DNA from 2 places in the Zoogloea sp. JDB1 genome. Region 1 is predicted to be linked to the other one. Evidence: riboswitches for the same ligand, from Rfam matches in the RefSeq annotation. Region 1 holds a riboswitch; the other holds the start of a gene.
The links. Region 1 has a riboswitch for cyclic di-GMP ahead of AC1PPK_RS06180 (S53 family peptidase). Riboswitches for the same ligand answer to the same signal wherever they lie in the genome.
Positions count from the first base shown of each region.

Region 2: another riboswitch for cyclic di-GMP. It lies ahead of AC1PPK_RS19135 (hypothetical protein); the one in region 1 lies ahead of AC1PPK_RS06180 (S53 family peptidase).

Region 1 is NZ_CM161496.1:1,405,738-1,409,067, forward strand. It holds gene AC1PPK_RS06175 (Bcr/CflA family multidrug efflux MFS transporter) at 1-1,133, opposite strand, end outside; cyclic di-GMP riboswitch class I at 1,336-1,424, shown strand; gene AC1PPK_RS06180 (S53 family peptidase) at 1,503-3,330, shown strand, end outside.
Region 2 is NZ_CM161496.1:4,246,298-4,249,627, reverse strand. It holds gene AC1PPK_RS19140 (caspase family protein) at 1-745, opposite strand, end outside; gene AC1PPK_RS19135 (hypothetical protein) at 817-1,497, opposite strand; cyclic di-GMP riboswitch class I at 1,836-1,917, opposite strand; partial or broken gene AC1PPK_RS19130 (transposase domain-containing protein) at 2,182-2,304, opposite strand; gene AC1PPK_RS19125 (hypothetical protein) at 2,581-2,820, opposite strand; gene AC1PPK_RS19120 (hypothetical protein) at 2,817-3,158, opposite strand; gene AC1PPK_RS19115 (HpcH/HpaI aldolase/citrate lyase family protein) at 3,167-3,330, opposite strand, start outside.

The DNA.
Region 1 (3,330 bases):
GGCCGCCCGCTGCCGTCGTGGAGCAGCCCGACCAGTGCGCCAGCAAGGGTCGCGAAGAAGAACTGCAGCGCGCTGGCCAGGGCCGCCGCGGTGCCGGCCTGTTGCCCGTGGGTGGCCAGCGCCGAGGCGGTGGCGTTGGGGATGATGAAGCCGAGGCTGCTCACGAAGCAGAAGAAGGCGCCGACGAACCATGGCAGCGAGATCTGCCCGGTGAAGGCCAGCCCGGCGAGCAGCAGTCCGGTCAGCAGCGGCACCCACAGCGCGCGGCGCAGCAGCAGGGTTGCCGGGTAGCGCTTCAACAGATGGGCGTTGAGCTGGCTGGCGGCGATCAGGCCGAAGGCATTGGAGCCGAAGAACCAGCCATAGTCCTGCGGTGCGACGCCATACAGGTCGATGAGGACGAAGGGCGAGCCGGCGACGTAGGCGAACATGCCCGACATGGCCAGGCCGCCACCCAGCGCGTAACCGAGGAAGGCCCGGTTGGCGAGCAGGCGGCCGTAGTTGCTGAGCACCGTGCCAAGCTGCAGCGGTGGCTCGTGGCGGGTGTCGTGGCTTTCTGCCAGCCCCGCGCGGATGGCCAGCAGGCATGCCGCCCCGAACGCCGCCAGCACGACGAAGATGCTGCGCCAGTCGGCAAGTCCGAGCAGTGCGCCGCCGATCAGCGGGGCGAGGATGGGTGCCAGGCCCATCACAAGCATCAGCAGCGAGAAGGCCCGCGCGGAATCCCGCGCCGAGCAGCGATCGCGGACGATGGCGCTGGGGATGATGATGCCGGCGCAGCCGCCGAGGCCCTGCACGAAGCGCCAGCCAATCAAGGCCGGGATGCTCGTTGCGCAGGCGGCGCCGATTGCCGCCACGGTGTAGATGATGAGCCCGACGTAGAGCGGCTTCTTGCGGCCAAAGCGGTCGCTGAGGGGGCCGTAGAACAGCTGGCCGAGGGTCAGTCCGATGAAGAAGGCGGCCAGGGTCAGCTCGACGCTGCCCGGCTGCCCGCCCAGGCTGCGCTCGATCTGCGGGAAGCTGGGCAGGTACATGTCGATGGACAGCGGGCCGATGGCGGTCAGCACGCCGAGCAGGACCAACCAGGGCGGCAGACCGAGCCGGGAGTCAGAGGAATTGGATATTGTTGTCATGATGGGGGCCGCGGGTTGGGGATTGCAGTATGGGCGAGCAGCAGACTCCGTTCATGGCGCTGAGCGCATAGCCGCTATGCGGTGTGACCGATGATGGTCTTGGGAGGGTGGAGATCCTGAATGTCGTAATGCCGAATCACGATCCCGTGGCTTTCGGATTTGGCTCGGGAAGACTAAGATGCAGATCGTCCAGTCAGAATGACGGGATGAAGGGCAAACTCATCAAAAGATGAGGACGCAAAACTTCCGGCCTAAAGCGCGTCGGCGTGCCATGGCAGCGGGGTTGCCGGCACATCGAGCAGCCGTGTTCCAACGATCTGTTCGATGCTGTCGTCAGCGAGGCCCTGAAATAACCCAGGAGTCAGGGCCATGAAGATCGTTCTCCCGCACAGTCAAATCCAGGTATGTCGGCTTCCCATCGCCGCGGCGGTTGTCGCTTCGGCGCTTGTCAGCGGGTGTGGAGGCGGAGGTGGCTCGGAGGCGTCGGCGCCGCAAACGGCGGCTCCCCTGGCGTCCGCCAGTACGAGTCTCCAGATGGATCTGGCCGCGCTGCCGGCTGATATAGCGACAAAAACTGTTGAACCTGCGTTCTACCTTGCCCCCACGCCGATCGACGAGCCGAATGAGGCCGATCTGGCTGGCGATGGCGCTTCGACGCAGGTGTATCCCCATTACCAGTCTGTCCCGAGCGAACTTCGGGCCCTGTCCTCGCGAAATCTCACCCCGCAGGCAATAGCTGCATTTCGTCGCGTTCAGGCCAGTGGAATCCAGTACGTACAGGATGCGGCGGGCGTCGCTCCAATGGCCACCAGCAGCAGTGTCGTCACCTACTCGCCGGCGCAGATCCGTGCCGCGTACGGCATGCCGGCCTTGCCAACCGCCGGCAGCACGCTCACGGCGACACAAACTGCACAAATGGGGGCGGGACAGACGATCTACATCGTTGCGGCGTATCACGACCCGAACGTTGCTGCGGAACTCGCTGCTTTCAATGCCAAGTTCGCCCTCCCGGCCTGCACTAGCAAGGCGATTGCAACCAGTGCCAGTCTTCCACTCGCCACGGCCAGTTCCAGTGCTTGTGAGTTCTCCGTGGTCTATGCCAATACCAGTGGTGGCATGAATGGCACGCCGCCGGGCTATAACTCGAGCTGGGCGACCGAAATCGCCCTCGATGTGCAATGGGCCCACGCTACCGCCCCCATGGCGCGCATCGTTCTGATCGAAGCTCCGGATGCCACGACGAACAGCCTGCTTGCGGCGATCAAGCTCGCCAATGCGATGGGGCCCGGTGTCGTTTCGATGAGCTTCGGCTCCAAGGAAGGTAGCTGGACCGCTTCCGTCGATAGCGCTTTCAACGGCAGTAACATGACCTACTTGGCGGCTACCGGTGACTCCGGCGTGGGCGTATCCTGGCCCGCTGTCTCCACCAAGGTGCTGGCGGTAGGTGGCACGAGCCTGCGCTACAGCGGCAGCGGCGCGCGTAGTGAAGTGAGCTGGTCGGGCACGGGGGGAGGCACGAGTGCCTATATGGCGGTTCCCGGCTATCAGACCACCAGTGTGCCGGGTCTGGGCTCCGTCAGCCGGCGAACCGTCGCCGACGTGGCCTTCAATGCAGACCCGACTACCGGTCAATACGTCGCCATCCTGTCCCCCGGCAGTAGTACCGCCAGCTGGTTCAGTGCCGGCGGCACAAGTTTGGCCACGCCCCAGTGGGCAGGGCTGATTGCGGTGGCGAACGCGTCGCGTATCAGCGCGAGCAAATCCGTCCTCGGCCTCCCGCATTCGATTCTGTATACCCAGATTGCAACTGTTCCCGGCTCCTATGCCGCCTCGTTTGCCGATATCACTCAGGGCACCAACGGTAGTTGTGCGACCTGTGCAGCCCATACAGGCTATGACACCCTATCGGGGCTGGGAACGCCCAACGTTGGCAATCTGATTACCCAGCTCACGAGCACGACCAATCTGCCCAGTGCTCCGACTGTCACTCCGGCCAGTATTTCGGGTTCAGCGGGAACACCCTTGACGTTTACGGTGGCTGTCAATGCCGCCAATGCGGTCAGCTATGCGTTGAGTGGCGCTCCCAGCGGTATGAGCATCAGCACCAGTGGCGTCGTCAGCTGGGCCAGTCCTGTCGCAGGTTCTTATACGGTCACGGTGACGGCCACCGACAAGATCAGCGGCTTGAGCGGACAAG
Region 2 (3,330 bases), 2.8 Mb from region 1:
GCACCTTGAGCCTGTAAGCCGTCTCGTTGTTGCCGGAAAAGTTAGGGTCTCCGCTGTCGTAGGCAACGATGGACATCTTGCGGGCGTCTTTTATCCGCCCCGATGGGATCGGTTGGTCGCCGTGGCTGGAAACGTAGATCAGCAGGCTGTCGTTAGGCGAGAGTTGTTGCTTGAGGCGCTCGATGGCGGTTTCGATATTGGCCTTGGTCGCCTGCGGGCCGAAGAGTGCGGTGGTCTGGTAGCCCGCTCTTTCGGCTTCGGTCTTTACGCGTCGTGCATCGTCTTCGCCCAGGATTTCCCGCAACTGTTTGTCGCGAAAGGTGTTGATGCCGACGATGAAGGCACGTTTGACGCCCTTGGCGCTGGCATTGCGGTTGTTCTTGGCGAACTGGGCCAGCGCACGGCGCGCATCGGCTTCCCAGCGCTTCTCCTGGATGTTTTCCGGATAGAACGGCGAGGTGGACTTCAGCCCGACGATCGACTGCACGATCACGAAGGCGCGATCCACTTCGTCTTCGTCCCGATAGTTGCCGGTCAGGCGAATGCGCCCGACGTTGTCCCGAACAACCTGGGCGTTTGGCAAGCCGTTCTTCTTAAATTCGCCACGAATCCGTTCGACGAAGCTTTCGGGAACGCTATAGCCCTGGTAGGCGTTTTCAAATCCGGCAAGCTGGTTGGCCGCACAGGCACTCAGCAGCAGCGGGGCCAGCAAAATCAGGATGCGATGGAATGACTTGAAGGGCATGTTGAGCGTCGGGCGGGTTGGATGCAGGCGTGGGCAGCCGGCGTGGCTGCCCGCGGCGCCTCGGCGTGGCCTTACTTGACGGTCACGGTTTCCTTGAGGGTGGAGGCGGGTTTGCCGCCCGCGCTCACGCTGAATTCGAAGCGGTACTGGGTTCCCGCCTTGGCATCCGAAGGAATCGGCAGGTGGGCCGTGTCTTTGTGCTCGCCGGGTTCGACGGTGCGTTCTTCCGATCCCTTGCCGGTAAAGGTCAGCGGTGTTTCCTGGCCATCAACGATGGCGAACAGTTTGCGCTCCAGGGTGACGGGGGTTTCCGCGCCGTTGGGTGTCAGCACGATGAAGGTGCTGGCGATATCCAGGGTCGTGCCGGCCTGCACGCTGGTGGGCATTTCCAGCTTGGTGGCCTGTGCCTTGATGCCTTCGCTGGACTTGTACTTGGTGTCCTTCTTGACCTGGGCGTAGGACTTGGTCCGTTCAATCTTGGATTCGGGGATCCAGCTGGGATTCTTCTTGTAGCACGTGTCGATGGCCGTGAAGTATGCCGTCGCAAAACCGGCGGCTCCTCCGACGACTGCACCGATGGCGGCGTTCTTGAGAGCATCCTTCTTGTTCTTGGAAAAGAGGGCCGTTCCCAGACCAGCGGCTGCACCGAGACCTGCGCCCTTGGCGGTCAGTGCGATCTGCTCTTGTTTTACACAGGCATCCAGGTCGTTGTTGGCCGATTCCTGGGCATGCGCTACTGACGACAAAAGCATCAGCGTTGCGATCGTGGGAACAGCAATCTTCCGGGTGAGGTTCGCGTTAAGAGTTTGCATGACGTTTGTTTTCCAATTGTTCTGAACGACTGTCGTTGGTTGATGAGAATGCGTTGTTCCAATTAATGGACGAAAAGAAAACGCGATGCGGTGCGTTAAAAGGTAGGGCACACGTGCGTGATCGATTCATTTCGGTCAGCGGAATTCAGGCTGGTCGAAATGATAGAAATGAAAGTATTAAGAGGTGTGCCGTTGTCTTTCTTTTCCATATTGATCTACGAAACCGTAATGTTTCTCAAAGGAAAAGCGCAACCAACTATGACGATCTGAGAGAACTGGGGGGCAACCCGGCTGCCCTGAGGAAAATCAGGGCCCGTGGCTTTGCGTCCTACAGTTGCCTGCAGTTTGCCTTTGAACAAAAAAAGCATATCACATAAAACGTGAAATACGTATGAATGTATTGATTCTGCGAGTTGATTCCCCATTTTTTATATTGCGAATCTTTTTGGGATTTGGTAGAAAAATTTGTATATGAAAAAATACTTCTAGATTTGTTGAGTAATTCATTTTTTTGTTGTGGTGACGGTTCAGGTCAAGGGCTTGTGCCGAGAATTTCTCGGTGGTTGGCTTGTTGTAAGCCCCAGGTTATCCCCTCTTGCCCGAGCTTCAGACTGAATCGGGCTTTCACCGATGCGGCAGCGACGCCACGATCCGGCTCTGCGGCTGCGTTGGTAGGCGGGTGAGGACATCCTTCAGATAGGCAAAGGGCTCATGCCCATGCAGACGCGCCGACTGGATCAGGCTCACGCGCTCCGACGGCGAGGGCTGCGTGGACGAATGCCTTGGGTCCAGTTCGGGCGACTGGTCGAGCGCTACCTCCCGCAGGCACGGGGGCTCCATCCGTACCCGCATCAACGCTTTGCATCATGACTCAAGGCAGGAGCCGTATGCGGTAGTGCCGCATGTACGGATCTGTGCGGGGGACGTGGAGTAATCTCCGTCACTACCGCGACCTCCAAGGTGGCAAATAGTTGTGGAGAATCCTCTGCGGGCAACCAGCCTTCATCACAAACGAAAACCATTTCAGTGCTGCACAGACAGTACCCGCTTGAGCACTGCTTGCATGCGTCGCAGCACCGCTTCCGGGCAAGGGACGCGGGTCTTGGCGTTTTCCCCAGCCAGGTAGGTTTGCAGGGTTCTCTTGGCGAGCGGACGGGCCTGCCGGGCGTTGAAACGGTGGAGCACTTCGATGATCGTCAGCCCGCTCGCCTTAACGAGGCCAACCAGTTCCCGGTTGTGGTGATAGGGGTCCATCTCGGTCATTGCTGGGCGAGCATCGTGATCAGGTTACAGGAGCACCAGCTATCTCTAGTCACGAAAATCTGCGGCTTGGCCGAGGCCGTGTCACGCATGATCCCGATGCCATTAGAGAACTGAGCGAAGATCACGATTTTGGTGAAAGGGACGCGGAAAGACTTGGCTCTGCTGGCGAAGTACAGGTTCTTGTCGGTGGCGAAGCGTGCAATGTCCAACCTAGACGTGACGCATTGGAGCGCCCCCTGGATGACGCACTGTTCGGCCCGCTGGTGCTGCTCTTCGCACTCCTGATGCTGGCTCCGAAGCATCCCGGCCGGGCGACCGCAATAGCTGCAATTTCCCATGGTTCTTCCTATGCGGCGTTGGCCCGACCGAAGCGCTCGGCTGCGTGGATGATGGAGCGCGCCCAGGGCCGGTGCGTTGCCGGTTCGCACATTGATTGATGAAGCTTGAAGACGCCGGGGGCGGCCGGATCGAGGATGCGTAGTGCAGCGTCGAGGTCGCGTTCATCAACCT